3 regions of the Idiomarina sp. X4 genome follow, and region 1 is predicted to be linked to each of the others. Evidence: predicted binding sites of a transcription regulator. Region 1 holds the regulator's gene; each other region holds the start of a gene.
The links. The regulator FliA, encoded in region 1, starts transcription of late flagellar genes. The targets are predictions, from matches to a motif close to CTAAAGNTNNNNNNNNNNNNGCCGATA.

Region 1 (10,187 bases):
TTGCTGACGCCTTGAATGAAACGAGCACTTTCGTCGGTACCCACATTCGGTGCGCTGTCTATTTCAGAGGTTTTCAGGTAAACCACTTCGGCAACGCTGTCAACCAAAATGCCGATAACCTGCTTTTCAGACTCGATAATAACAATACGTGTGTTATCGGTTACTTCGGTTGGTTGTAGACCAAAACGAAGACGAGTGTCGATAACCGTTACTACATTACCACGCAGATTTATGATGCCCAGTACATAGTTAGGCGCTCCGGGTACTGGCGCTATTTCGCTGTAACGAAGCACTTCCTGAACCTGCATGACATTAATGCCATAAGTTTCATCGTCAAGCTGAAACGTAACCCACTGCAATACTTTATCGTTACTGTCAGCGTCCGTTTCATTTTTGATAGCGCGATTATCTTTACTCATGTTTCACTCCGCCATGCGTTATTTGTCTTGCTGGATATGTCCCAGGCCGTTATCCAGAAGTGTAATCAATGCGTTTACATCGAGCAACGCACACATTCTGTCACGAACCACTCCGGCCAGCCACGGCCGCTTATTAGTGCCTTCTTTACGCCATTGAATGGCTTCGGGTTGCAATGGTTCGCTGGTTACCAATTCTTCACACAACAGTCCCCATGGACTGTCATTTAACGTTATAAGATACTGGTAGTCTAATGATTCTTCCAGCTCTTCCGTGTATTTCTCCGGCATAACCCAACGAGCGGTATCGACAACCTGCAGCTTGTCTTCACGCTCTGTCATTATGCCTTTAAACCATTTTGGCTTACCCATCAGCGGGCTGATTTTCCCAACCTGATGAATGCCACCTAAACTTTTCAGTGGCACCGCCAGTGTTAAACCAGCCACTTTAAAAAACAGCGCCTGGAAATCGTCTTCCATGTACTCAGACATGGCATCTGGCTGCGCGTCTTCCGTTGGCGCCATTTCGTCAATATCTGTATGCGTTGCGACGTCTATCTCATCGTCAACCTCAACGCTCTCTTCAGTTTCTTCGACTTGTTCAGTGACAACATCCGGCTCAACCTGAGTATCCGCTTCTACCTCGACCTCAGTCTTAGCAAGCGCCTCTCTAGTATCAGTATCGTCCGCTTTTACAGAAACTAAAGGCAATAAGTCTTCATCTCTGTTTAAAGTCACCGACTCTTGTTCGGTCACTTGCTGTATTTTCGGCGCGGCCTGCTCGAGCAGTTTCTTCACCGGCTCGTTATCAAACTCAACGACCTCATCCTCAAGCAGTAACGCATCGAGGTACTCGGTCATTGCCTGTTCACTGCTGGAGTGTTTGCTGTTCATAACTTAGCGAAGCTCCATTTGTTGTAAGTGAATAAGCAATGACTGATAGGCCAACACACCTCGTGACTTCGGCGCATATAGTGACGGTGGTGTCTGTTCATTCGACGCATCGCGGAATTTGGTATCGATAGGGATCATGCCGTTCCAAACCGACTTACCGTACCGACCAACAAGCTTCTTATACGTTTGTAATGACGCATTGGTTCGTTTGTCGTACAAGGTGGGGATAATGGTATACGGTCGCTCTTCGCCACGTGACTTCTGAATGAGCATAAGCGTACGCATCATTCTGTCCAAACCTTTCAACGCCAGGAATTCCGTCTGCACCGGTATGAGCACCCGATTACAACAGGCTAATGCGTTAACCATGAGCACACCGAGCACCGGTGGAACATCAATAAGCACGTAGTCGTACTCATCAGCGACAGAGGCTAAGCCTTTTTTTAACACCAGGCCCATTCCACCTTGCGTACCAAGCTTTCGATCCAGTGTCGCTAACGCCATGGTCGCGGGCATAATATTGAGGTTGTCGAAGTCAGTCGGCAAAATGCATTCGCGCATCAATTCACGGTTAACCTCTTTACCGGCGCTGAATACATCAAAAACGCTGTGAGTCAGCTCTTCGGAGTCAAAGCCAAAGTAATAGGTCAGTGAGGCATGAGGGTCAGTGTCAATACATAACACTCGCTTACCTTGTTCAGCCAATAGCCCCGCCAGAGCGACTGTTGTGGTGGTTTTTCCCACGCCACCTTTCTGGTTAGCTACCGTCCAAACAATCATATACGCACCTTATTAAATGCCGCTGTATCCGACTTCTTTCATGATTGAGCGCGCCATATTATCCAAACTAATGCTTTTCGTTGAAATACCCGCTGAGGCAACCGCTTGCGGCATACCATAAACAACACAGCTGTCCTGATCCTGAGCCCAGATAGTCGCGCCTTGTTGTTTCAACATACGTGAACCTTCACGGCCATCGGCCCCCATCCCAGTCAAAATAACGCCCAACACCTTGCCCATATACACTTTTGATAAGCTGGCAAAGGTTAAGTCGACACTGGGTTTATACGTAACGCGGCCACTGGTATCCTCTTTGACTCGCAGCCGGGCACTGCCGGATCGACCTTCTACCACTAATTGCTTGCCACCCGGCGCTAAGTAAGCCGTGCCAGGGGTCAATACATCGCCATCCTCGGCTTCTTTCACGCGTATCTTACACAACCCGTCCAGGCGCTGAGAAAAGGCTTTAGTAAAAGCCGCTGGCATATGTTGCACCATAACAATGGGGTACGGAAAGTTGCCCGGCAATTGCGTTAGTATTTTCTGCAATGCAACGGGCCCACCGGTTGATGTCCCAATCGCCAAAACTTGATACGCACGATTAATGCTCAAAGAGCCGGCGGCATCTGCTAATCGAGACGATGCTTGACGCTGGCTTTGCCGTTCTTCATTACGTTGTCGAATACGATCCAGCGCCGACACGGGCTCTTTCGGTTTCGCCGGCTCAGCGGTTCGACTTGTTGGTGTACGCGTTATTGTCGGCGTTCTGGCTGAGGGTTGCTTGGCAATGGCCAATACGCGATCTTGTAGCGTTTTAACCGCTTCATCACGGTTACGAGCGATATCTTCAAACTTCTTAGGTAAGAAGTCCGCAGCGCCAGCTTCTAACGCATTTAGCGTTGCCGTTGCACCTTCGTGAGTCAGTGACGAGAACATTAAAATGGGGCAAGGGTTGCTGCCCATAATGGTTTTTACCGCATCAATGCCGTTCATCACCGGCATTTCAATGTCCATGGTAATAACGTCAGGCTTTAACGCTTTTGCTTGCGCTACCGCCTCCTCGCCATTATTGGCCGAGCCAATGACTTGAATATTTGAGTGTGCTTCCAGAATCTCGGTTACCCGGCGTCTGAAAAACGCCGAGTCGTCCACTACGAGAACTTTAACTGTCATGAACGGTGTGTCCCGTTATCGTTTAGCGTAATACTTCAGCATGCTTGGTACGTCAATAATCAGCGCAATACCACCATCACTGGTAATGGTTGCACCTGCCATACCTGGCGTGCCCTGTAACAGTTTATCCAATGGTTTAATAACCACTTCTTCCTGACCAATGAGCGCATCGACCACAAAACCAACCTGCTGATTGCCAATCTGTACAACCACAACATGGCCGTTTTCATTGCGGCTTGAGCGGTCTGGGTTTCTCACCAGCCAATGTTCAAGGAAGAACAACGGTATCGCACGGTCACGTACAATCAGTGTTAACTGACCATCGACTGTATTGGTGCGCTTCATATCCAAATCGATAATTTCGCTGACAACCGCCAGTGGCAACGCAAACGTCTGCTCTTTCACTGCCACCATCAGAGTCGGCAAAATAGCTAAGGTTAATGGCACTTTAATCAGTAACTCAGTACCTTTACCCAGCTCTGACTGAATTTTGACACTACCATTTAGCTGGCTTATTTTGGTCTTTACTACGTCCATTCCGACGCCACGGCCCGAAATATCAGACACTTGCTCTTTGGTCGAAAAACCAGCCGCAAAAATCAGGTTGTAAGCGTCTTCGTCGCTTAAGCGTGCTGCTGCGTCGGCATCTAAAATACCTTTATTAATGGCAATGCCTTTAAGCTTTTCAGCGTCCATACCCGCGCCGTCGTCTTTAATCGACAGCATAATATGGTCACCTTCCTGAGAAGCTGACAGCGTCACCGTACCCGCCCTTGGCTTACCGTTGGCCTCACGAACATCCGGCATTTCAATACCGTGGTCAACCGAGTTGCGCACTAAGTGAACCAGCGGATCAGCCAACGCTTCAACGAGGTTTTTATCCAAGTCGGTGTCTTCGCCGAACATTTCTAAGTTAATTTCTTTTTTCAGGCTGCGTGCTAAGTCACGAACTACCCGAGGGAAGCGACCAAAGACTTTCTTAATTGGCTGCATACGGGTTTTCATGACGGCGCCCTGTAAGTCGCCAGTGACAACATCCAGGTTTGAAATGGCTTTGCCCATTTCGTCGTTATCAGAGTCGTCCGAATTGCTCAGACTCAATAAACGGTTGCGCACCAAAACAAGCTCACCAACCATGTTCATAATGTCGTCCAAACGTTTGGTATCGACTCGAACCGTGGTTTCCGCAGCCGGTTGCTGTGGTGCTGCCGGCTTCTTGTCAGCCGGTTTCTCTGCAGCTTTAGGCTTGTCTTCTTTTGCAGCAGGTTTAGCCGCTGGCTTGGCTTTTGGCTCTGGTTTAGGCGCCGCCTTTTTCTCAGGCTTAGGCGTACCTTTTGGCTTTTCTTCTTTTCCGTTATCCACACTCTTCGTCGGTGCCTTGCCAGAACCATGCAGTTCATCTAACAGGGACTCAAACTCATCATCGGTAATTTCATCGCTGTCGGCTGGCTCTTCTTGTTTCTTCTCAGCGCTTTTCGGCGCTTTTCCTGAGCCATGAAGCTCATCTAACAACGACTCAAATTCATCATCGGTAATTTCATCGTTGTCATTATCAGCCGCAGCTTTCGGCGCATCGGCTTTCTTATCTGATTTGCCAACACCTGGGCCTTTGCCCTCACCGTGCAGCTCATCAAGTAAGGCTTCAAATTCATCATCTTGAATTTCGTCTATGCCGCCATCGCCTGAGCTTTTGGTCGCTTCCGCTTTGGGTGCTTCTGGCTCTGGTTCGGGTTCCGGTTCTGGCTCAGCTTCTTTAGACGGCGCTTCAATAGGAGCCTCGTCTTCAGACTCAGGCTGACTGAGTTTGTGCAGTAGCTCGAGTAATTTGTCATCGGCAGGACTGATGTCTTCACGAGCTTGTACCTGTGCAAACTGAGCATTGATAGTGTCCAGCGCTTGAAGAATCACGTCCATTAAGTCTGACGTAACCGTGCGCTGACCATTACGCAAAGTATCAAACACGTTTTCAGCACCATGGCAGGTATCCACTAAGGCAGTTAGCGACAGAAAGCCTGCGCCGCCTTTCACGGTATGAAAGCCACGGAAAATCGCGTTTAATAAATCTTTGTTTTCTGGGTCGTTTTCTAGCTCAACTAACTGCTCAGACAGCTGCTCGAGGATCTCTCCCGCCTCGATCAAAAAGTCCTGCAGTATGTCTTCATCCATATCAAAGCTCATGCGACTGATGCTCCTAGAAACCTAAACTGGACAGTAAGTCGTCCACTTCGTCTTGCCCACCAACAACGTCATCACGTTTATCGGCATCAATAATCGGGCCTTCTGCCTCACTGGCACTTTTCTGCTTTGAAGATTCGGTTTTTTCAGCTTCTCTTCGAGCTTCTTCTTTGCCGAATATTTTTAACAGTTCAATGAGATTCTTCTCGACGTCTTCAACCAGTTGAATAACCCGTCGAATGACCTGCCCAGTAATATCCTGATAATCCTGAGCCATAAGCACTTCGGTCATAAGCCCATGCACTTGCGGCATATTTTCACCGCAGCGCTTAAGTACATCATCGACCTGATGGCACAAAGACTTGAATTCATTTATCTCAATATCGTTGCTCATCAACCGATTCCAGACCGGCATGACACTTTCAACGCGCTGGTGCATGTCGTCAGCCATCGGTAAACAAGCCTCTACCGCATCCATTGTTCGGTTCGCGGCATCTTCTGTTTTTTGAATAACGTACTGTAAACGGTTTTGCGCATCAGGAAGATCATCTTCTGTCATTTGCACAATACGAGGATCCAGTTGGAAGTCCTGCAATGCTTCGTGGAGGTCACGCGTCAGCTGACCCACTGAAGTAAACAGTTTGTCATTGCGACGGTTGTATACGTCTTCCAGAAGTTGATTGGCTTGTTGCTGCTTTCCCTCTTCCAGCAAAGACACGAGTTCTTTAGCCTGCTCGAGGGAAATATCATGGGCTTTATCAGACATGGTCATAGCCCTTTTAGCTAATGCGTTCGAAAATCTTGTCGAGCTTTTCTTTTAACGTCACTGCGGTGAATGGTTTTACGATGTAGCCATTAACACCAGCCTGTGCTGCAGCAATGATTTGTTCGCGTTTTGCTTCCGCCGTTACCATTAGTACCGGCAAGTGCGACAGATTATCGTCTTTACGAATTTCTTTTAGCAGATCGATACCTTGCATGCCCGGCATGTTCCAGTCGGTCACGACAAAGTCAAAATCGCCGTTTTGCAACATAGGCAGAGCCGTGTTGCCGTCATCGGCTTCCTGAATATTCGTAAAACCAAGGTCACGAAGTAAGTTCTTAATGATTCGTCTCATTGTAGAAAAGTCATCTACAACAAGAATTTTCATATTTTTATCCAAAGCACCCTCCACTGAGGCTCTCGATTACCACCAAAATTATTCAACCCAATTCTGCATTCGCGACTTGAGCCGCACCATTGCCTGACTGTGAATTTGACTAACGCGAGACTCGCTCACGCTCAGCACTTCACCTATCTCTTTTAAATTCAATTCTTCATCATAATACAATGAAAGCACTAAAGCTTCACGCTCTGGTAACGAAGAAATTGTCGATACCAGGGCTTTATGAAACGCTGCGTTTTCGACATCACGCTGTGGCTCATACGCCGAACCCGTCACTTGCTCCGGTATAATCGCATCTTCAGAAACGCCTAAGTCTTCAATACCGATGATTCGCCCTGAACTGACATCACGCAAAATAGCGTGGTATTCATCCAGGCCAATGCCCAGCTTGCTAGCGACTTCGGTGTCTTTTGCATCACGTCCGGTGTCATTTTCGACCTGCCGGATGGCTTCTAACACACGACGGTGGTTTCTGTGTACTGAGCGCGGCGCCCAGTCACCACGACGAATCTCATCCAGCATAGCGCCACGAATACGTATTCCGGCAAAGGTTTCAAAACTGGCGCCTTTGCTGTTATCAAAATTCCGTGCCGCTTCTAATAAGCCTATCATGCCCGCTTGAATTAAGTCATCGACTTGCACACTGGCGGGTAGTCTCGCCATCATGTGATGCGCAATTCGCTTAACCAGCCCCGTATGCTGCTCAATAATAGCGTTACGGTTGTCGGCTGTTGCGGTATAAGCGGCGGCTTTATTCATTGGCAACATCCCGCTTACTCCCGTTATCGGCAGAAGTTATCAATTGCTCAAGGAAAAATTCTAAATGCCCTCCTGCCTGAGCAGGAATTGGCCAATCCAGAGCCTTCTTCGCTAATGCTTTAAACGCCAGTGACGCCGGCGATTTGGGATACGCCAACACCATTGGTTGTTGTTTTCTAACGGCCAACCGCAAATTCTCGTCGTGAGGAACTATCGCTGCTAACTCTAATGCCACATCGAGGAAACGATCCGTGACCTTAGTCAACTTATTAAACAATACCTGCCCTTCGCGCATGTTGCGCACCATATTGGCAACAACTTTGAATTTAAACAGTCCTTGTTCACGACTTAATACTTTAATAAGTGCGTAAGCATCGGTGATTGAAGTAGGTTCATCGCAGACAACCACAAGAACATCCTGGGAAGCCCGGGCAAAGCTGACCACGGTGTTTCCAATACCCGCCGCCGTGTCCACAATAAGAACGTCGTAGTTTCCCTGCAGTTGGCTAAACGCCCGAATAAGACCGGCGTGCTCTGACTCGCTCAAGTCAACCATGGAGCGAGTTCCTGAGGTCGCCGGGACGATTTTTATGCCACCCGGCCCTTCAATTAAAATATCTTCCAGTTCGCATTGGCCGCTCAGTACATGAGACAGGTTGCGCTCAACACGCAAGCCCAGCATGACGTCGACATTAGCCAAGCCAAGGTCGGCATCAAGTACCAGTACTCGTTTTCCCTGCTTCGCCATAGCGATGGCCATATTCAGCGAGACGTTGGTTTTACCCACGCCACCTTTACCACCTGTGACGGCTATGACTTTTACTTTTGACTGTTTCATTCTTCGCAGACCGCTTGCTTGATCCATCGGGCGTATCTCTTATTTTACATCTTCGACAACAGCGTCATTGTATAACGGCTCACTCAGCGAGAAAACGCCGCATTCCAGTACGATTTTGGCACGTCTGATACCGAGGAACAAATGCTTTTGTCCATTAACCGCTCGGCTTCAGATACCAGGTAATTTGCATCAGCAACTTTAATGTCTTCCGGTACTTGCTGACCGTTGGTGATATATCCAACCGGCAGGCCGTACTCAATTGCCACACTGATACTTTCTCCTAAACTTAAGCATTCGTCCAGTTTGGTAAAAATGCAACCCGACAAAGGTAGTGTTTTGAATTGTTTAACGGCGTCATTTAACACCTGGCTTTGTGAGGTTGCCGACAATACCAGATAAGGTCGAATTCTCAGGCGGGTATTTTGTATTAATTGGCCAAGTTGCTCGCTTAAGCGCTTGTCGCGCTGACCCATACCTGCCGTATCAATCAAAATTAGGCTTTTGTCACGCAGCGACAGTAATGCATCCGCTAGCTCTTTTGCGTCTTTTGCCACTTTTACCGGACAGCCAATAATACGTCCGTAAGTCTGTAATTGTTCACTGGCACCAATTCGGAAGGTGTCAGTGGTAATTAAAGCAACTTTGTCAGAGCCATGACGCTGAGCGTAACGGGCCGCCAGCTTAGCGATGGTGGTGGTTTTGCCAACGCCGGTAGGACCAACGAGTGCCACTGCACCGCCGCGTGTCAAAATATCGTCATTGGTGGTATTCAGCTGACCTTCCAACAAATGCATGGTTTGTTCCCAGGCATCCTCGTCTGAACTGCTTTCAGGAATAAAACAGGCAATCTGATCCGCGATGCGTTCACTCAAGCCCATCGTCATAAGCCGTTGCATCAACATAGCGCGCACTGGTTCTTCGCGATCCATCTCTTGCTTCATGAGACCGCTTAACTGGTGCTCTAACAACTGACGAATACCGTTCACTTGTGAGCGCAGCTCTGCTATTGCTTCCGAGTCGTTGCTGTCCGGCGTATTAACTTGCTCAGGGAAGATATCCGCTTGTGAAGACTCTTGTTGAGCCGGCGCTGACTGATGCGCCATTTGCTGATAAATATCGTGTTTTGCCGGCGTTTCAGGTTGACCGGTCGTTTGTGCTGTCTCTTGCGGAGACGTTTGCGAAGGCGCGGCATTTTGACGCTGCAGCAATTCAGCCAACGACTGAGCCGGTGCTTCCGACTCTTGCTTTGGTGCCTGAGTATTTGCGGAGGTCTCTGGAGCCGCTTCTGGCGCACGCGCGTCAGGGTCAACAGCAGCCACTAACTCAATACCACCGTTCACCTTTTTATTGGAAAGAATAATCGCATCAGCGCCTAAGGTTTCTTTAACCTGCTGTAAGCCTCGACGCATATCCTCTGCAAAAAAGCGTTTAATTTTCACAAGCGACTCCCGTTGTCTTAGGTAGCGGTTTGTTCACCACTGTTTTGTTGTCCACCAATTGAGCTGACAATGCGAATTTGCTTGTCATCCGGAATTTCCTGATACGACAACACTCGCATACCATCGGTAGCGTGGCGCGCAAATCGCGCCATGGTTGAGCGTAGTAGCCCGGATGTCAGCAACACAGACGGTTCCCCGTTTATTTCCTGCTGCTGATGCGTTTCGCGTAACGACTGTTGCAAGCGTTCGGCTAAACCGGGTTCAATACCGGCGCCTTGCTGATTTCCGTCGTTACCAGCCATCTGTAGTGACTGATGCAACATCTGTTCCAACTCTGGCGCCAAAGTTATGACAGGCAGTTCGGTTTCACCTTCTGAGATATCCTGAACAATCAGACGGCGCAGAGAAATTCGAACGGCAGCCGTTAAGACATCAGGGTCCTGACTGCGTCCTGCGTACTCAACTAACGTTTGTACAATGGTGCGCATATCACGTATCGCAATGCCTTCATCTAGCAAGTTCTGCAGAACTTTGACAAAGTTACCCA
Region 2 (10,187 bases), 1.0 Mb from region 1:
AAGGGCGGCGGCGTTTGAAGCTGCTTTTTAATAGCCAGTAAATGGGCAGTTCAATGAGAAAAGCGAGCAATAAATGTTTGAAATACGCGGTTCCAGAGTCATGCAGTAAAACGCTGCTCAGTGCGATAGCAAAGTATGCATAGCCATCACCTGAACGCGAAACCCAGACCGCGAATCGTCCGGCAACTGGACGCCCTCTTATGCCTGAAAACAAACAATAGCAGTAGGTATCGAAACGCTGTAAATAACTGAGCAGTACCATGGCTTTTATACCGTTTTAACCCCAGCTGCAGCCACTTTGCCAGCCATTTATGACGTTTTTTATGCGTTAGCGTGACAATAAAGTGACAATTTACCGATATTCACCGATAAACCCCGCCCAAAGGCGGTTGTTTATAAGCCACAAAACACCGATAATATGCCCTCTTTATTTTTTCACTGTTGCGGACTGCTCAATGACCGACTATTTGCTGCTATTAATTGGCACAGTATTGGTAAATAACTTTGTGCTCGTTAAGTTTCTTGGCTTGTGCCCATTTATGGGTGTGTCCAATAAACTCGACACCGCTATTGGCATGTCCGCTGCAACTACTTTCGTACTAACGCTGGCGTCGGTTTGCAGTTATTTGGTGAATGAGTATTTACTTGAGCCGTTGGGGCTTATGTCACTGCAAACGCTGAGCTTTATTTTGGTGATTGCGGTCGTGGTTCAGTTCACTGAAATGGTCGTGCATAAAACCAGCCCAACTTTGTACCGTTTGCTGGGCATATTTTTGCCGTTAATCACAACCAACTGCGCGGTATTGGGTGTGGCTTTGTTGAATATTAATGAGCAGCACAACTTTGTTCAGTCAATTGTTTATGGACTGGGCGCTGCCATTGGCTTTTCTTTGGTTCTTATTCTTTTCTCAGCCTTGCGCGAACGTCTGGCTGCAGCCGACGTACCAGTCACGTTTAAAGGATCTGCGGTTGCGATGATAACAGCCGGCCTTATGTCTCTCGCCTTTATGGGCTTCAGCGGATTAGTGAGCAGTTAAATGAGTGTATTGGGAGCGGTAATTACACTTGGTATTCTAGCGCTGATATTCGGCGTTATTCTGGGCTTTGCGGCGGTGAAGTTTAAGGTGGAAAGTGACCCTATCGTTGACCAAATCGACGAAATTCTTCCACAAACCCAGTGTGGTCAATGCGGCTATCCCGGCTGTCGTCCATACGCAGAAGCCATTGCAAACGGTGACGATATTAATAAGTGCCCTCCCGGTGGCGAGGCGACCATAAAACAGTTAGCCGATTTAATGGGCGTTGAGGCGAAACCGTTAGACTCAGCCCACGGTGAAGAGGACGTAAAAAAGGTGGCCGTCATTCGTGAAGACGAATGCATTGGCTGCACCAAGTGTATTCAAGCTTGCCCGGTCGACGCTATTCTAGGTGCCGCCAAACAAATGCACACCGTTATTGAGCACGAATGCACAGGCTGCGACTTATGTGTTGGACCTTGCCCAGTCGACTGCATCGACATGGTCGCCGTGAAGGCTAGTCCGGAAACCTGGCAATGGGACCTCGATACAGTTAAAGGAAACATCAAAAAGAACAGCATTCCGGTGAAGGTGGTTGAATGAGCCATTCAGATAACAACACCATTTATGTATCGAGTAACGTCTCTGGACACTTCCCTGGTGGCATACACCCTCCGGAGAGAAAAGCGCCGGCGTGCAACAACTCCATACGTTCACTGCCTTTACCTGACGAGTTAATACTACCGGTACGTCAACACATTGGCCCATCGGGTAATTTACTGGTTGAGCCCGGCCAGAGAGTTGATAAAGGTCAGCAGCTAACCGAGGCCAGTTTGAGCTTGGGGCTACCTCTACACGCCCCGACGTCCGGTATTATTCATGCGATTGAAGAACGCCCAACGGCACATGCGTCGGGTCTACCCGAACTTGCCATTGTAATAAAGCCCGACGGCGAAGATCGCTGGGGCAATAAACACACCATCCCGGACTACCGGGAAGTTGAGGTTTCTCGCTTACTTGAACTGATTCAACAAGCCGGCATCGCAGGTTTGGGTGGGGCTGGTTTCCCAACCGCACAAAAACTGGCACAACAAAAGCCTTTACGTCATCTCATTATTAATGGCGTTGAGTGCGAGCCTTATATTGCTGCAGACGACGGACTCATGCAGGCATACGCAGACGATATTGTTGCGGGTGTAAAAATTCTGCAGTACATCACCCATTGTGACTCTGTGCTTTTTGCCATAGAAAATAATAAGCCCAAGGCTATTGATGCTATTCTCGCTGCTATTGGGGACGATTCACAAATAGCATTGAAAGTTGTACCAACCAAATACCCTTCGGGTGGCGAAAAACAGCTTATTGAACTGCTCACCGGTGAGCAGGTTCCCAGTGGTAAGTTGCCAATGGATATCGGTTTTCTCATGCAAAATGTTGGCACCGCTTATGCCGTCAAACGCGCTATTATTCATGGTGAACCATTACTGGAGCGTGTTGTGACGATGACCGGCGACGCTATTGCGAAGAAACGCAATGTCTGGGCATTGTTAGGGACTCCCATTGAGCACTTGTTGAAAGAGTCAGGGTTTACCGCCCAAACCAAACAACGCGTGATTATGGGTGGACCAATGATGGGTTTTACACTACCGAGCATTGAAGTTCCGGTAATAAAAACCACTAACTGTGTTTTAGCGCCGACAGAGGAAGAGCTTCCTGCCCCCGGACCTGAACTGGCCTGCATTCGTTGCGGTGCCTGCGCCGATGCCTGCCCTGCAACCCTACAACCTCAGCAACTGCAATTATTGGCCAAAGCAAAAGACTACGATGCGTTAGACGAGCAGAACTTGTTTGACTGCATAGAGTGCGGCGCGTGTGCCTATGTTTGCCCCAGCGAAATTCCATTAGTGCATTATTATCGTAAAGCGAAAGCAGAGATACGCAACATTGCCCGGGAAAAAGCCAAAGCTGAGCATGCGCGTCAGCGTTTTGAAGCGCGCCAAGAACGTTTAGAACGTGAAAAACAGGAGCGTTTGGAGCGTCATAGAAAAGCAGCCGAGGCGCGTAAAAAAACTCAGGCTGAAAAAGCCGAGACGCCAAGTTCGGACAGTAAAGAAAAGCCGGAGTCAGGCGGCAAATCGGCGGCAGTTGCAGCCGCTATCGCCCGCGCTAAAGCTAAAAAGGCCGCCCAGGCACAAAAAGCCGATGAAGAAAATAGCTCAGCGAAAGGAAATGAGTCATGAGTTTTAAAATAGCATCATCGCCTCACGGACATAGCCAGCACAGCACCAGCAGCATGATGCGCTGGGTCTGTTATGCGCTCGTGCCGGGCGTCTTGATACAAAGCTACTTCTTTGGCTTCGGTGTTTGGTTTCAAATCGTTCTGGCAGTCATTACCGCGTTGCTCGCTGAATCGGCCTGCATTATCGCGCGTGACCGCCCTGCCATGTCAGCCCTGCGCGATAACACAGCCTTGGTTACGGCTATTTTATTGGCCATTAGTATTCCGCCTTTAGCACCCTGGTGGATCATTGTTATCGGTACGCTGTTTGCTATTGTTGTTGTGAAGCACGTATACGGTGGCATGGGACAAAACCTGTTTAATCCGGCGATGGCGGGTTACGTTTTATTGCTAGTCTCTTTTCCGGTACAAATGACCAACTGGCTACCGCCATCGACAATAGGTGAGCATTCACTCACGCTTTGGCAGACGCTACACACCATACTGTTTGAATATACGCCGGCGGGTTACAGCGTCGAACAACTGCGAGCCGGTATTGACGGCGTTACTATGGCGACGCCATTAGATGCTATAAAAACCGGACTAACCCAGGGTTTCACCCTAACCGAGATATATGACAAACCACAGTTTAGTTTCTTAGCAGGAGCAGGCTGGCAATGGGTTAACCTTGGCTTTCTCATTGGTGGCTTGTTACTCATACAGCAACGTATTATTAGCTGGCACATTCCTGTCGGCGTTATCGCTGGGCTGTGCGTGCCGGCCTTTTTTGCTTACCTGTTCGCACCGGACTTAATGGCGGGTCCTATCGTCCATGCACTGAGCGGTGCAACCATGCTAGGCGCATTTTTCATTGCAACCGATCCGGTATCAGCAGCCACATCAAACCGAGGCCGAGTGGTTTTTGGTCTATTAATCGGTTTGCTGGTGTTTATTATTCGTAGTTGGGGGGGCTACCCCGACGGCGTTGCATTTGCTGTGCTGTTAGCCAACATGTGTGTGCCTATTATTGATCGTTATACAAGACCAACCGTGTATGGTCACGGAGAGCGCAAATGACCATTAATAGTATGCAGAAAAACGGCCTGATATTGGCTGCCTTCGCAGTGATTGCCACGGCTTTAGTGGTGGGCGTACAAGTGCTCACTAAAGATAAAATAGCGCAACAACAACAAGCTCAGGTACTGCGCACTTTGAATCAGCTTATTCCGCCCGCTATGCACGACAACGATCTGTATGAGTCCTGTCGTCTGCTGACTCATGCCGCTCTTGGCAGCAACGAACCGCACCCAATGTATCGAGCCTGGGTTAACGATGAACCCACCGCATTAGCCGCCGAAATTGTTGCCCCCGACGGTTATTCCGGGGCCATTCGTTTATTAGTCGCGTTAAAGCCCTCAGGGGAGTTACTTGGTGTCAGAACATTGCGCCACCAGGAAACACCAGGGCTTGGCGACAAAATAGAAATAGAGAAAAACGACTGGATTACGTCGTTTTCAGGCAAACGAGTGAAATCCCAAGACGATGATCGCTGGGCGGTAAAACGCGATGGTGGCATGTTTGATCAATTCACAGGCGCAACCATTACACCGCGTGCGGTGGTTGGCGCTGTTAAACGAGCCACACTCTATTTAGAAGAAAACGCAGGCACATTATTCAATGCTGAGCTTCAGCGCTGTCAGGAGGCCGCACAATGAACGAGTACAAAGAACTGACTTGGCAAGGACTTTGGGACAACAACCCAGCGCTGGTACAATTACTGGGGCTATGCCCGTTGCTGGCGGTCACCGCCTCTGTAACCAATGCGATGGGACTTGGCTTAGCCACACTGTTCGTTCTTATTGGCTCTAATGTGACCGTTTCACTGGTGCGTAGCTTCGTGCCTCAGGAAATACGTATTCCAGTCTTTGTTATGGTTATTGCTACCTTTGTGACCGTTATTCAACTGCTAATGAACGCTTATGTGTTCGAGCTGTACCAGTCGCTCGGTATTTTTATTCCGCTTATTGTTACAAACTGCGCCATTATCGGCCGTGCTGAAGCTTACGCCTCTAAGAACCCTTGGCAGAAAGCGGCGTTCGACGGGTTGATGATGGGGATCGGTTTTGCACTGGTACTAATGCTGCTTGGCGCTATGCGTGAAATTATTGGTAATGGCACATTGTTCGACGGTGCTGAACTGCTACTTGGGGACTGGGCGGCCCAATTACGAATTGAGTTATTCACCGTTGACTATCCGCTTCTGCTCGCCATATTGCCGCCAGGCGCCTTTATTGGCATGGGCTTTATCATTGCCCTGAAAAACCGAATTGATGCTATAAAAGCCGAGCGAGCAGAGAAGAAAACCGTCACCCGCGCCCGCGTAACCGCACAACAATAACAACTACTTATGAATAAAAATAAGCGCTACGAAATTTTAAGCCGTCTTCGCGACAATAATCCAAACCCAACCACAGAGTTGGAATATGAAACGCCGTTCCAGCTACTTATCGCCGTATTATTGTCTGCTCAGGCAACCGATGTCGGGGTTAATAAAGCAACACGTAAGCTATTTCCGGCCGCTCCAACGGCTGAGGACATGCTGGCCCTGGGGGTTGAGGGGATAAAAGAGTACATAAAAACCATTGGTTTGTTTAACTCGAAAGCCGAAAATGCCTACAAGACCTGTAAAATTCTGGTGGAGCAGTACGGTGGTAAAGTGCCGGAAGACAGAGCCGCATTGGAAGCTCTGCCGGGGGTTGGACGTAAAACGGCTAATGTCGTTTTAAATACCGCGTTCGGCTGGCCAACCATTGCCGTTGATACGCACATCTTCCGCGTTTCTAATCGAACCAAATTGGCACCAGGGAAGAACGTGAAAGAAGTGGAAGAAAAACTGATAAAAGTGGTGCCAAAGGAGTTTAAAGTCGACGTACACCATTGGCTTATCCTACACGGTCGCTACACTTGTATTGCCAGGAAACCCCGTTGTGGCTCGTGTATTATTGAAGACTTGTGCGAGTTTAAAGACAAAACCAGCGATTGAGCCTGTTAAAGCTCAATCCCTGAGGGTTTTGCGAGCTGTACGATAACCCGGCGATTTAACTGTCGGTTAATCTCGTTGTCATTTGACTTAATCGGTCGATCCTCACCGTGACCAACCGTTTTTATCCGATCAGCCGCTATACCACGCTCAACAAAAAACGTCTGTATTTCTTCGGCACGCTGCTCTGTCAGCTCTTGGTTTGGTCCCCGCGCGCCGAGCGAATCGGTGTAAGCATCAACAAGGACAAGGTCAAGATCATTGTCGACTTTCAAGTAATCGCTAATTTGCTTTAGCTTACGCTGTGACGATACGGTCAGTTTTTCACTGCCATCTTCATGATTCAACACTGTGTAGGCAATATCTTCAAAGCTAAACGGGAGTAACGCATTGACACAACTTAAGAAGTCATCATATTTATTGCGGAAATTCACCGAGGACAACGACACAGCCACCTGATCACGGTTGTTATACCAGTCGTCGTAGAAAAACGTCGGATACCGGCCTTTTTCCAGTTCGCTCAACAGTGTCCAGGCTAATTGCTTTTGTAACTCGCCATTAAACTGCTTATAAAGCTGCATAGAGCCAATTTGGTAACTTGCTTCACCCGGACGCCAGCGAGGTGGCACAGATTCAATCACCGAGACACCATAGCTGTCAGGCAACTTTCTCATGTCCATTTTCATACGCAAGTTGAGCTGTTTACTTGCTTCGCTTTGAAAGCGAACTTTACCGTAGCGCGGAATTTCATGCTCTAACGCACATTCCAGGCGAGTATCTTCACTTAGCTGCCACGACGAGCTATCAAGATCAGCGCTGTAATGCCTAACTGCATTGGCGTTTGCCTGGCTCGTGGCCAGCAATACAGACGCTGCAGCCGCAGTTAACATCAGCCAGTTTTTCATAGGCACTCCGGTTCAAAGTTCGAATACGCTTTTATCGGCATTTATTCGCCGCGCTTTAGCGTTTCTCTCAGCATTGTCGATATATCTTTGGCATAATAGGCGCCAATTGAGATAACCACTTAAATAACTAAAGGGTCTTTATGTCTGACACTTCTGAGTCGCTAATGAAGAAACGGTTTCGTGGCTATATGCCGGTCGTTGTTGACGTTGAAACTGCGGGTTTTAACGCAAAAACAGATGCCCTTTTAGAAATAGCGGCGGTACTGCTGGACTTTGACAGCGACGGCACGTTAAAGCCGGTTGATTCAGTGCATTATAACGTCGAACCTTTTGAAGGCGCCAACATAGAACAAGCGGCTATCGATTTTAACGGCATTGATCCAGACAGTCCCCTGCGCGGCGCAGTCCCAGAGTCAGAGGCATTACGCGAACTGTTTAAACCCATTAGAAAAGCGCAAAAAGCGGCGGGTTGTCAGCGCTCTGTTTTGGTCGGTCATAACTCGAACTTTGACCATAGTTTTGTCATGGCTGCGGCTGAACGGGCCAATTTAAAACGTAACCCGTTTCACCCCTTTGTAAGCTTTGACACCACGTCTTTGGCCGCTCTGACTTTAGGGCAAACGGTACTAATAAAAGCTTGCCAGGCTGCCGGAATTGAGTTTGATGGGAAACAGGCTCACTCCGCTCTTTATGACACAGAGCGTACGGCAGAGTTATTCTGCTGGATGGTCAACCGTTGGAAAGATTTAGGAGGCTGGCCACTGGCTTCTAGTGACTAACTTTAGAAACGTAAAACAAAAAAGTCGCTCCGAAGAGCGACTTTTTACTATCATTAAACGCTTATAGTTTGTCAGCGTTTTTAGACAGGTAAGAAGCAACACCTTCAGGGTTGTCTTTCATGCCTTCTTTACCTTCTTCCCAACCTGCGGGGCAAACTTCACCGTGCTTCTGATGGAAGTTCAATGCGTCAACCATACGCAGCATTTCGTCGATGTTACGACCTAATGGTAAGTCGTTAACAACCTGGTGACGAACCATACCGTCTTCGTCGATCAGGAATGAACCACGGAACGCAACGCCTGCTTCTGGGTGCTCAACGTCATACGCTTTACAGATGCTGTGACGTACGTCAGCAACCAATGGGTATTTCACCTGACCGATACCACCGTCGTCAGTTGAGGTGTTACGCCATGCGTTGTGCGTGAACTGAGAATCGATAGAAACACCGATAACTTCTACGCCACGCTTATTGAATTCTTCTAAACGCTTGTCAAAAGCGATTAGCTCAGAAGGACATACGAAAGTGAAGTCCAGTGGGTAGAAGAAAATAACTGCTTTTTTGCCTTTGATATGGTCAGACAGTTTGAAATCTTCAACAATTTCACCTGAGCCAAGTACCGCTGCTGCAGTAAAATCAGGTGCTTTACGACCTACTAATACAGACATTGATTCTCTCCATTTCAGTTAAAGTAAATGAAACCTTCACAATCGGTAATGGGGATAGACCAAGTTAAAAACAAGGGCTCTGTCAAAACTTTTGACCGATTGCTTACTATTTGTTCAGCTGATTTACTCTGCTGACGGTTCCGGGTGGCGCTCTGCTACCTCTGTAATCAGCTGCTGCAATTCACCATTTTGGAACATCTCAATGATAATATCACAACCACCGACTAATTCACCTTCAACCCAAAGCTGTGGGAAGGTTGGCCAGTTTGCGTACTTTGGCAGTTCCGCACGAATATCCGGGTTCTGCAAAATATCCACATAAGCAAACGCCTGGCCACATCCCATAAGAGCCTGTGATGCCTGTGACGAAAAGCCACAGCTTGGCAGTTTCGGCGAGCCTTTCATGTATAACAAAATGGGATTTTCTTCGATTTGTTGCTTAATTCTGTCAACCGTTTCCATAACACCTCTGCTCTACATAATGGTTGATTAAAACACTCAAGTATTCTAGCACAGCAGAAAAGATTTGCCTAAATTGAAAGATTTCCTTGAAAAGCAATCTAACCAACCCTATATAACGTAGATACAAGAATAAAATTCGTCTTCTGGCGATTATAAATACGTGTCGCCAGATACTAAGTTGCCTTAAAAGAAAAACTACGGAGAGAGACTATGGCATTTGAACTACCCGCTCTTCCTTATGAGAAAAACGCATTAGCGCCTCATATCTCAGAAGAGACTTTAGAGTATCACTATGGCAAGCACCACGCGACTTACGTCAACAAACTGAACGATGCCGTCAAAGGTACTGACCTTGAAAGTAAGTCGTTAGAAGACATCATTAAGTCAGAAAAAGGTGGCTTGTTTAATAACGCTGCTCAAGTCTGGAACCACACGTTTTACTGGAACTGTTTGAGCCCAAATGGTGGTGGCGCTCCAACTGGCGCTATTGCTGACGCTATCAACGACAAATGGGGTTCTTTCGAAAAATTTCAGGAAGAATTCAACGCAAGCGCAGCAGGCAACTTTGGCTCAGGCTGGACTTGGCTAGTGAAAAAATCTGACGGCTCTGTTGATATCCTGAACACCGATGATGCAGACACTCCAGTTGCACACGATGGTGTTGAAGCTCTATTAACTGTCGACGTATGGGAACACGCCTACTACATTGATTATCGCAACTCTCGCCCTAACTACCTGGAAGCATTCTGGAAGTTGGTGAACTGGGACTTTGTGAACAAAAACTTAGGTTAATAGTTCTGAGTTTTACAAATACAAAACAAAAAGGCGCCTCTGGCGCCTTTTTTATTGTTCAAATTCAATTTTAAAGCCAAGGACGATGCCCTTTTAGAACCAAGGACGATGCCCTTTTAGAACCAAGGACGATGCCCTTTTAGAACCAAGGACGATGCCCTTTTAAAACCAAGGACGATGCCCCTGAACATAGGTTTCCTCGAATTCATCGTCAGGCTTAACGATATAAATAATAAATTCGACGAATGCAATAATGCCAATAATAATCGACGGAAAGCCTAAAAGAATAAATCCAAACAAGAACACCA
Region 3 (10,187 bases), 1.3 Mb from region 1:
GCTTGATCCTATTGAGTTGGCGGTTCTGCGTATAGCGGCTTACGAGCTAAGTGAGCGCATGGATGTTCCTTACAAAGTGGCTATTAACGAAGCTATTGAACTTGCTAAGTCATTTGGGGCTGATGAGAGCCACCGTTTTGTCAATGGTGTATTAGACAAGGCAGTCGATACGTTGAGACCCGCACGAAAATAGTTATGCCTCAAGACGAGTTTTCTCTCATTAACGACTATTTCGCAAATCGCTCCGCTTGTCGGAGCGATGTTGCAATTGGCATTGGTGACGATGGCGCAGTGGTGAAACCTTTGCCTGAGCATGACCTTGTTGTCGTGACTGATACGTTAGTTGAGGGCGTGCATTTTGATAAAACCACACCACCAAGAGCCATTGGACACAAAGCGGTCGCCGTTAACTTAAGCGATTTAGCCGCTATGGGCGCCCAACCCAGCTGGATAAGCCTCGCACTCACTTGCCCTAATACTGACAACGACTGGCTAGCAGAATTCAGCAGTGGACTTGACGAAATTTGTCGTTATTACGATTGTCAGCTTATTGGCGGAGACACCACCAAAGGTCCGCTAACGGTCACCGTAACAGCCCATGGCCAGCTGCCAACCGGAACCGCCATAAGCCGAAGCGGTGCCAAACCCGGAGATTGGGTTTATGTGAGTGGCTCATTAGGTGATGCAGGGTTAGGCTTAAAAGTAACACAGAATAAAGTCAGCACCACTGGTCGCCACTTACAGCATGTCATCGAGCGGCTACACTACCCGACGCCAAGAGTTGCAATGGGGCAAGTATTGCGAGGGGTAGCAACGTCGTGCATTGATGTGTCGGATGGTTTGGTGGCAGACTTAGGGCACCTGCTAAAACAGGCTCAGGTCTCTGCGCAAATTGAGTTAGAAAAGTTGCCACTATCACTAGCGCTTACGGAAACCCTGGAAGCCAATGAGGCATTAGCGATGGCGCTAACCGCCGGTGATGACTATGAACTTTGTTTTACCTTGCCGGAAGAGCACCGCGGGCGCATGGAAACGCTGACATCACACTTAAAGACCAAGCCAGTCTGTATTGGCAGAATCGTCAAAGGTGCTGAAGCGAAAATTGACATGCACTATGAAGGCGAGCCGTGGGAGCTTCCCGGGGGCTATAAGAGCTTTAATCACTTTGCTACAGGCGAACGGGTCAGAGAAGGCGAGTAAGTTATGCCGAAACTAAACTGGTTTAATCCAATACACTGGCTCTCTCTGGGATTTGGCACTGGGTTAGCCCCAAAAGCACCCGGCACCTTCGGCACCTTAGTCGGCATCCCCTTTGTTTATCTGACTACCCAGCTCACATGGCAATGGCAAATTGGCGTCTTATTAATGGCGACCATTATTGGTGTTTTCCTATGCCAATACACAGCCAAAGCCATGGGTGAACATGACCATCCTTCCATTGTATGGGATGAAATAGTCGGCTACGGCTTCGCCATGTTCGCTTTACCCTTCGAAGCCGTTTGGCTCATCGCCGCCTTCATTCTATTCCGCCTATTCGATATCTGGAAACCCGGCCCCATCGGCTGGTCCGACAAAAAACTCACTGGCGGCACCGGTATCATGATGGACGACGTCATAGCCGGCATCCTAACCACCGCCATCTTGCATGGCGTAGCCCTGATAGTTTAGAGAAATAGCTCTTTCGGAAGCGCTGAGGTTACAGAACATCCTTTTGAGGACGCCCGTAAATACATCCCTGTAGGGCTTGGGCAGCGCCTTCCATGGCGCTGCACACCTCAATAGGATGTCCCGGAACCTTTGAGTGCGCTCCCTTCGATCTATTTCTCTAAATTATCAGGCCTAGATGTATGCAAGAAGGGGAGGTTGAGCACTTGTAAGCGTTAAGAGTATAGAGCCTCCTCTGGCGGAGTGTCGGAGGCCATGGATGGCCTTCGTCAAGTGTTCATGGATGAACTTGTAGCGTCTCCGCCAGAGGAGGCTCTGTGCTCAAGCGAAGCAAGTGAGCAACCTCCCCCTCGGCGCTCGCGTTTCCGCGATCTAGAAAAAGCGGGCTTTGACTTGGGCTTCGATGCCTTTGGCGTCTAGGTTGAGCTCTGCGCGGATTTCGGCTTGGGAGCCGTGTTTGATGAACTCATCGGGGAGTCCGAGTTGCAGGACAGCAATAGGCAAGCCTTTATCGGCAAGATGCTCGAGCACAGCACTGCCGGCGCCACCCGCGGTCACGTTTTCTTCAACGGTGACTAAACTGTCGTGTTTGGCAACCGCGTCTTCAATGGCTTTGGTGTCCAAAGGCTTAACGAAACGCATATCAACAACGCTTGCGTTTAATGCTTCTGCGGCTTGCATTACCTCTGGTAACAGTGTGCCAAAGTTCAAAAAGGCTATTTTTTCACCGTCACGGACGGTTCTGGCTTTACCGATTTTTAATGGTTCAGGGTCTCTCAGTTCGAGTCCAACACCGGCGCCTCTGGGATAGCGAACAGAGGCTGGGCCTTTATACTCATAGCCGGTCGTCAGCATATCCAGACACTCTTGCTCGTCACTGGGGGTCATTATGACCATATTCGGTATGCAGCGCATGTAGCTAATGTCGAAAGCCCCCTGGTGGGTTGGGCCGTCGGCACCAACAATACCCGCTCGATCGATAGCGAATAATACATCTAAATTCTGTAATGCTACGTCGTGAATGAGCTGATCGTAACCACGCTGTAAGAATGTGGAGTATATGGCGACAACGGGCTTCATGCCGGCAATGGCTAAACCAGCAGCGTAAGTGACGCTGTGCTGCTCAGCGATGGCAACATCAAAGTATTGCTCAGGGTACGCCTGGGAAAACTCAACCATGCCTGAGCCTTCACGCATGGCTGGGGTTATTGCCATAAGGGAGTTGTCACTTTGTGCAGTGCTACACAGCCACTGACCAAAAATATCGGAGTAATTTGGAACGCCCGGCGCCTTTTGCGGCAGCTCTGATGACTTAGGATCAAACTTAGGCACGCCGTGGTAACCAATAGGGTCTTTTTCTGCGGGCTTATAGCCTTTGCCTTTTTGCGTCACTATATGAAGTAACTGAGGACCTTTCAGGTCTTTCATGTTACGTAGGGTGTCGACCAGCGCATTAACATCGTGACCGTCAATGGGCCCTATGTAGTTGAAACCGAGCTCTTCAAAAATGGTCCCCGGCGCCATCATGCCTTTCATATGCTCTTCGGCACGGCTCGCGAAATGACGAATATGAGGCAGCGGACTCAGCAGTTTCTTGCCACTCTCCCGCAGCGACGTATAAAAACGGCCTGACAATAAGCGAGCAAAATGATGGTTTAAAGCACCGACGTTCTCCGAAATCGACATATCATTGTCGTTCAGAATAACCAGCATATCCGGTTTTATGTCACCTGCGTGATTCATGGCTTCAAAGGCCATACCGGCAGTCATAGCGCCGTCACCGATAATGGAAACCACTTTCTGTTCACGCTTTTGACGCTGTGCGGCCACAGCTAGCCCTAGTGCGGCGGATATCGATGTACTCGAGTGGCCAACAGAAAGCACGTCATAGTCGCTTTCTTCACGCCATGGGAAGGGGTGTAACCCGTCCTTTTGGCGAATGCTGTGCAGCTGATCTTTGCGACCTGTCAGAATCTTGTGCGGGTACGCCTGATGACCAACATCCCAAACCAGCTTATCATTTGGCGTGTGGTACACGTAGTGCAAGGCAACAGTGAGCTCCACGGTACCTAAACCTGACGCCAGGTGCCCGCTGCTTTGACTCACGGAGGTCAGCAGAAACTGACGAACTTCAGCGCATAGGTCAGTGAGTTGATTGGGTGACAGTTCACGCAAATCAGCCGGAGAGTTAATTTTATCGAGTAACGGGTAATTTTGTATCATTCGCTCAGTGATCCCGCTTCAGCAGGACATCAGAAAATTGTTCGAGTTTTGCCGTATTGTAAGGGATATCGGCGAGTGACAGTAGTGCTTTCTCATGTAACGAGTTTAAGTATTGCTGAGCCCCGCCGACACCTAATAGTTGAACGTACGTTGATTTATCGGCTGCCGTGTCTGACCCTTGGGGCTTACCAAGCAACTCAGTATTGCTTATAACGTCGAGAATATCATCCTGCACTTGAAATGCGAGCCCCAAATGGGCCGCAAAGGCTTTAAAATGCGGTTGCCACTTTTGGGCTTTTTCTTCACCACAAAGTACGCCTATTATCGCAGCGGCTTCAATTAACGCCCCCGTTTTATGCTTGTGCATGTGCTCCAGCTCGGTCTCATTGACATGCTGGCCTGTGGCTTGTAAGTCAATTGCCTGACCGGCGCACATACCCGCACTACCGCTGGCACGAGCCAATGCGTTTACCATAGACAACTGGCGGTCTGCATTCAACCCACCTAGCGGGGATTCTGACAACAATTCAAAGGCGAGTGTCTGCAGAGCGTCACCGGCTAAAATAGCGGTCGCCTCATCAAAGGCTATGTGGCAGGTGGGTTGACCGCGCCTTAGATCGTCATTGTCCATCGCTGGTAAATCATCGTGAATCAGCGAATACGCATGAATGAGCTCAATCGCCGCTGCAGCGGCTAAAGCGGCATGCTTATCGCCGTGACAAATATCGGCAATCGTCATTAATAAATACGGGCGCACGCGTTTCCCACCCAGCAACACACCGTGCTCCATAGCGCGGGTTAATGGTTCATTAATTGAGTGGCGAGACAGCTGTTTTTGTAAAAACGTGTCGACTTGCTCGCGCACTTCAGCCGTTAATGCATTAATGCTCACATGACTTCTCCGTCATCACTTTCAGAAGAGCCTTCCTGAGCAGCCATGAGGGTTGTGACTTTTTGCTCGGCCTGTTGCAGTTGTTGTTGGCTGGTACGAGCTAATTGAATGGCTTTTTCGAACTTTTCCAGCGATTTCTCAAGTGGCAGTTCGCCATGCTCCAGTTCATTAACCAATGACTCTAGCTCTTCTAACGCCTGCTCAAATGAAGGGGCTTTTTGTTGTTCTGACATAGTGCTTCTTGCGCAATTGTTGTGTGTTAGGGCTAATTATCCGATAAAGAATCCCGAATGTCAGCCGATGATCTCATTATTCCTGTGTAACATAACAAGAAGATGCTTGTCAGAGCAGCGCTATTGTTTAAGAATGGAGCGTAGCTGAATGGCAAAAAGTGAATTGGGGAGGAGCACTGAGTGGATATAGCAACGCTCGTTGGGATAATCGGCGCCATTGGCTTCGTTGTCATGGCAATGGTTTTGGGTGGCGATATCAGTTTGTTTATGGATACACGATCGGTATTCATTGTTTTTGGTGGCTCCCTTTTTATTACACTCGCCAACTTCTCCCTGAGCCAGTTCCTGGGAACCGGTAAGGTCCTTGTAAAAGCCTTCTTTTTCAAAATCGAGCACCCGCAAGAACTTATCGATACGGCGGTTGAAATGGCGGACGCCGCGCGTAAAGGTGGATTTTTGGCGTTGGAAGAGGCGGAAATTCCCAACAAGTTTTTTCGTAAAGGTGTCGACATGCTGGTCGATGGTCACGACGCAGAAGTCGTAAGAACAACGCTGTCGAAAGACATAAAAATGAGTTTTGCGCGCCATGAAGAAGGCGCTCGTGTTTTCAAAATTCTGAGCGATGTCGCACCGGCCATGGGTATGATAGGTACGCTTATTGGCTTGGTGGCTATGCTGTCTAATATGGATGACCCTAAAGCCATTGGCCCGGCCATGGCGGTTGCCTTGTTGACGACACTTTACGGTGCGTTTTTGGCTAACGTTATCGCCATTCCAATCGCTAACAAACTGATGTTGCGTGCCGAGCAGGAAAAACTGAATCAGCAGTTGGTTCTTGATGCCATACTCGGTATACAAGACGGGCAAAACCCACGTGTCATTGAAGGTATTTTGCGTAACTACCTGGCTGAATCAAAGCGCGTTGGTGACGGTGACGAGGAAGAGTAAGAATGGCCTCTGAGACAGTAAGAGACGAAGAAGAAGAGTGCGACTGCCCGCCCATCGGCTTGCCGATGTGGATGGCAACATTCGCCGACTTGATGACGCTGTTGATGTGTTTCTTCGTTTTGCTGTTGGCGTTCTCCGAAATGGACGTGCTGAAGTTTAAACAGATAGCCGGTTCGATGAAGTACGCCCTGGGCGTGCAAAATAAAATTGAAGTGAAAGACATACCCAAAGGAACCAGTGTTATCGCTCAGGAATTTCGGCCTGGTCGGCCTGAGCCAACCCCAATAGAAACCATTCAGCAGCAAACCGTTGAAATGACTCAACAAATGCTCGAGTTTCAGGAAGGACAGTCCGACTTTGCCGGCGGTCAGCAAACCGAGCGTGGCGGTCAGGAAGCCGATAGTAAAGAAGACGAAAAACAGGCTGAGTCTGAAAATACTGAAGCCATGACTCAGGTTTCACAAGAGCTCATGCGCCGTATTGAACAACAGCTCGAGAACGAAATAAAAGCCGGTACTATTGAGCTGGAACAGCACGGTCAGCAAATTATTATTCGCATTCGTGAACAAGGCTCATTCCCGGAAGGCTCGGCTTTCTTACAGCCGCAATTCCGCCCAATTATTCAGCAAGTCGCGACAGCACTTAAAGAGATTCCGGGCGAAATTACGATTTCCGGACACAGTGACAATGAGCAAGTTGTGTCAGAGATTTACTCTTCACGCTGGGATCTCTCCAGCAAACGAGCGGTGGCTGTCGCTGAGGAAATGCTAAAAGTCGATGACTTCAGTGAAGACCGCATGGTGGTTATGGGGTATTCAGACACCAAACCGTTGGTTCCAAATAACTCTGAAGAGAATCGTCGCCGTAACCGTCGGGTTGAAATATCGGTGATGCAGGGTAAAGCGGCCGAGTCTGAGCAACAGCTTGACGTCATAGACTAAGCGCTGGTTTCTGGCGCTTAGGACACGTATAATTGCCGACTTTCTCACAAAGCCAAATGATATTGCTATGAAGTTTGTTGTCCGCCTGCACGCCGAAATCACCATTAAAAGCGCATCGGTCCGAAAACGCCACGGTAAGGTGTTAACCAATAATTTGCGCAAAATTTTGGCACCGATACATTCATCCATTTATGTTAAGTGGCTGTGGGACCGTATTGAGGTGGCAGCGGAGACCGATAGCAACGACGCGCGCGACGCGATACGCGAGGCACTGAGACATACTCCGGGAATTTCCTGGTTTGCGGAAGTTATTGAGCAGCCATTAACGACCTTTGACGATATTGCTGAACTCGTCGGTGAGCACTGGAATCGTCGCCTGCAAGGCAAGAGTTTTGCGGTGCGAGTCAAACGTCAGGGCAAACACGAATTTAATTCTCAGCAACTTGAACGCTACATCGGTGGCTATCTTTTAAAGCATTCAGAAAACGCTCGTGTGCAATTAACCCGGCCGGATGAAGAAGTACAACTGCAGATTACCAATCAAGTGGTGCATCTTATTGGTGAACGCATTGATGGTATTGGCGGTTTTCCCATTCCGACTCAGGAGACGGTGTTGTCACTGCTCAGTGGTGGGTTTGACTCCGGCGTTGCCAGCTATGAGTTTATTCGTCGTGGGGCCCGTACTCATTTCTGCTTTTTCAACTTAGGTGGCGACGCTCACGAAGTGGCGGTGCGTCAAATTGCTTATTTCCTTTGGAAAAAATACAGCTCATCACATCCTATTAAGTTTATCAGTGTCGACTTTGCGCCCATCGTTGATGACATTCTGACGAATGTTGATAATGGCCAAATGGGGGTTGTGCTTAAGCGTCAAATGCTTCGGGCGGCATCAAAAGTTGCTCATTATGTTAAAGCACAGGCGCTGGTCACTGGTGAAGCAATGGGTCAAGTCTCCAGCCAAACACTGTCTAATCTGCGAGTGATTGATCAGGCGACACCGGCCTTAGTATTGCGTCCGCTTATCACCAAAGACAAACAAGAAATTGTCGACGAGGCGAAGAAAATAGGCACTGAACCGTTAGCGAAATCGATTCCTGAGTACTGTGGAGTCATTTCTAATAAACCGACAGTGAAAGCCTTGCCTGACGTTATCGAGGCGGAAGAAGCAAAACTGAACCCGGAGCTTTTAGATCAGGTTGTGCGCGCATCCAATGTATTGAGTATGCAGGACATTGCAGAACAAACTGAAAATGAATTGCAAATGCCGGATACAACAGCGGAACTCAGCAAGCAGAGTGTCATCATAGATATTCGTAACGATGATGAAATTGAAGCGGCACCTTTGAGTGTCAGTGCGGATATCATCGAAATTCCATTTTTCAAATTGGCGTCTAAGTTTCCTGAATTAGACCAGAGTCGCGATTATTTGCTCTATTGTGACCAGGGAATTATGAGTCGTATGCAGGCGTTGCTATTGCACGAAAATGGCTTTAACAACGTATCTGTTTATAAGCCTGATTAAAGAGACGTATTTATGCTGGCACGATTGCTGTTTTTTCTTCTGTTGAGTATCGCGACGGTTCTGTTTTTGTGGCAATTCCCAAACACCGGCGCGCAGAGTATTCCTTACCTGGATAAGCTCGTGCATTTTGGAATATTCTTCGTGTTGGCGATGACTTTTCACCGAGCCTTCTCATTGTCAGCGAAGTTGTCTTTATTGTTTTTGGCCTGCTATGGCTTGGCCATTGAGATTGCACAAAGTTATGCACCTGGACGCGGTGCCGATGTCTATGACTGGATAGCTGACGCCTGTGGCGTTATTGCTTACTTTGCTCTCCATCATATACGAAAAAAGTCGCGCTCTTAACGCGACTTTTTCGGTTTTTTTGGCTTAGCCGATTTTTTCCCTTTTGTCTCTTTCTTTGCCTTCTTCTTCGGCTTAGATTTCTTCGTCGACGGGAATTTGTACTGAGGGCGCAGCCCTTCAATAACACGTCTATCGAGTTGAGCATCTAAGTAACGCTCAATCCGGCCTAGCAACAATGCATCATGCGCTTCGACTAATGAAATAGCCGTACCCTTTTGCCCACCGCGAGCCGTTCGGCCAATACGGTGCACATACACATCGGCCTGTTTGGGTAAGTCGTAATTAACAACTAACGAGATATCATCAATATCTAACCCACGCGCGGCCACGTCAGTAGCAACCAGCGTAATGTCCTGATTCTCTTTCAGTGTATCAATAATTTGCTGGCGCTCATTCTGAGGCATGTCGCCTCTTAGCGTGACAATCTTGCGCGTATCAGTAAATTCACTGCGCAAGAAGTTAGCGACTATTTCCACCCGCTCACGAGTGCGAACAAAGACAAACTGACGACCTTTAAAGTCCTTTAGGGATGAGATTAAAAGTTTACGCTTGTGCTCATCGGTGTCAGCCAAATGAATCCACTGAACAATTTTACCGCGTTCGCGCTTGGGTGGTTGCACGTCGATGTATTCGGGCTCATTTAAAAGCTCTTTGGAGAATTTAATAACCCCAGAGCTGCCCAGTGTTGCAGAGAACAACAGTGACTGCTGTCTGTGTCGGGCCTGCAACGCCATTTCTTTTACTGAAGCGGCAAAGCCCATATCCAACATTCTGTCAGCTTCATCAATGACCAGCCACTCAACACTTTCTAAGTTGTACTGTTCGGCCTCCAGTAAATCCATCAAGCGGCCAGGCGTTGCGACCAACAGATCGTGACTTTTTTCTAGTTGAGACAACTGGCTTCCATAGTTAATGCCGCCGGTGACCACCACCGACGACAAACCGGTAGCCTCAGAGAACAGCGACGCTTGTTGGTGAATCTGTTCAGCCAACTCACGCGTCGGCGCCAACACCAAAATCCGGGCCGGGCCTGGTTGTTTGCGAGGGAAGTCCAATAAGTGCTGCAGCGCCGGCAATAAAAACGCTAAGGTTTTACCGGTGCCTGTTGGCGCACTCACTAACAAGTCTCGGCCGTCGAGCGCTTGTGGAATACTTAACTGTTGAACTTTCGCCGGTTTGTTTAAATCGGCTGCTTTGAGAACGCCAATTAAGCGATCATCCAGTTCTAACTCTTCCCAGTCTGGGACCATTGTTTTTCCTCTTTAAAACAAATTAACGCAACAGCAGCAGAGCTGAGTTGGTTGTTTGTAAAATGCTAGTGGTCGTGCTGCCCACCAAGAACTGGCGAATGCGCGAATGACCATAGGCCCCCATCACCAGCACATCAATATTGTGTTCATTCTGGTAGGCGTGCAGAG

Region 2: the regulator FliA is predicted to act here: its motif matches at 7,212-7,238, upstream of CWC33_RS09535 (flagellar protein MotY).
Region 3: the regulator FliA is predicted to act here: its motif matches at 5,057-5,083, upstream of pomA (flagellar motor protein PomA).

The regions. Positions count from the first base shown of each region.
Region 1 covers NZ_CP025000.1:360,990-371,176, forward strand. Annotated here, with positions in the region: gene CWC33_RS01825 (chemotaxis protein CheW) at 1-419, opposite strand, end outside; gene CWC33_RS01830 (chemotaxis protein CheW) at 438-1,310, opposite strand; gene CWC33_RS01835 (ParA family protein) at 1,314-2,090, opposite strand; gene CWC33_RS01840 (protein-glutamate methylesterase/protein-glutamine glutaminase) at 2,103-3,263, opposite strand; gene CWC33_RS01845 (chemotaxis protein CheA) at 3,279-5,441, opposite strand; gene CWC33_RS01850 (protein phosphatase CheZ) at 5,455-6,204, opposite strand; gene cheY (chemotaxis response regulator CheY) at 6,218-6,601, opposite strand; gene CWC33_RS01860 (RNA polymerase sigma factor FliA) at 6,638-7,363, opposite strand; gene CWC33_RS01865 (MinD/ParA family protein) at 7,356-8,228, opposite strand; gene flhF (flagellar biosynthesis protein FlhF) at 8,285-9,640, opposite strand; gene flhA (flagellar biosynthesis protein FlhA) at 9,658-10,187, opposite strand, start outside.
Region 2 covers NZ_CP025000.1:1,974,508-1,984,694, reverse strand. Annotated here, with positions in the region: gene CWC33_RS09575 (phosphatase PAP2 family protein) at 1-262, opposite strand, end outside; gene rsxA (electron transport complex subunit RsxA) at 456-1,037, shown strand; gene rsxB (electron transport complex subunit RsxB) at 1,038-1,619, shown strand; gene rsxC (electron transport complex subunit RsxC) at 1,616-3,256, shown strand; gene rsxD (electron transport complex subunit RsxD) at 3,253-4,311, shown strand; gene rsxG (electron transport complex subunit RsxG) at 4,308-4,949, shown strand; gene CWC33_RS09545 (electron transport complex subunit E) at 4,946-5,632, shown strand; gene nth (endonuclease III) at 5,642-6,277, shown strand; gene CWC33_RS09535 (flagellar protein MotY) at 6,283-7,179, opposite strand; gene rnt (ribonuclease T) at 7,320-7,958, shown strand; gene CWC33_RS09525 (peroxiredoxin) at 8,020-8,625, opposite strand; gene CWC33_RS09520 (Grx4 family monothiol glutaredoxin) at 8,749-9,087, opposite strand; gene CWC33_RS09515 (superoxide dismutase) at 9,298-9,879, shown strand; gene CWC33_RS09510 (TM2 domain-containing protein) at 10,042-10,187, opposite strand, start outside.
Region 3 covers NZ_CP025000.1:1,668,580-1,678,766, forward strand. Annotated here, with positions in the region: gene nusB (transcription antitermination factor NusB) at 1-193, shown strand, start outside; gene thiL (thiamine-phosphate kinase) at 196-1,200, shown strand; gene CWC33_RS07960 (phosphatidylglycerophosphatase A family protein) at 1,204-1,668, shown strand; gene dxs (1-deoxy-D-xylulose-5-phosphate synthase) at 2,038-3,888, opposite strand; gene CWC33_RS07970 (farnesyl diphosphate synthase) at 3,893-4,780, opposite strand; gene CWC33_RS07975 (exodeoxyribonuclease VII small subunit) at 4,777-5,013, opposite strand; gene pomA (flagellar motor protein PomA) at 5,194-5,961, shown strand; gene CWC33_RS07985 (flagellar motor protein MotB) at 5,964-6,902, shown strand; gene thiI (tRNA uracil 4-sulfurtransferase ThiI) at 6,970-8,424, shown strand; gene CWC33_RS07995 (VanZ family protein) at 8,437-8,769, shown strand; gene srmB (ATP-dependent RNA helicase SrmB) at 8,766-10,019, opposite strand; gene CWC33_RS08005 (universal stress protein) at 10,042-10,187, opposite strand, start outside.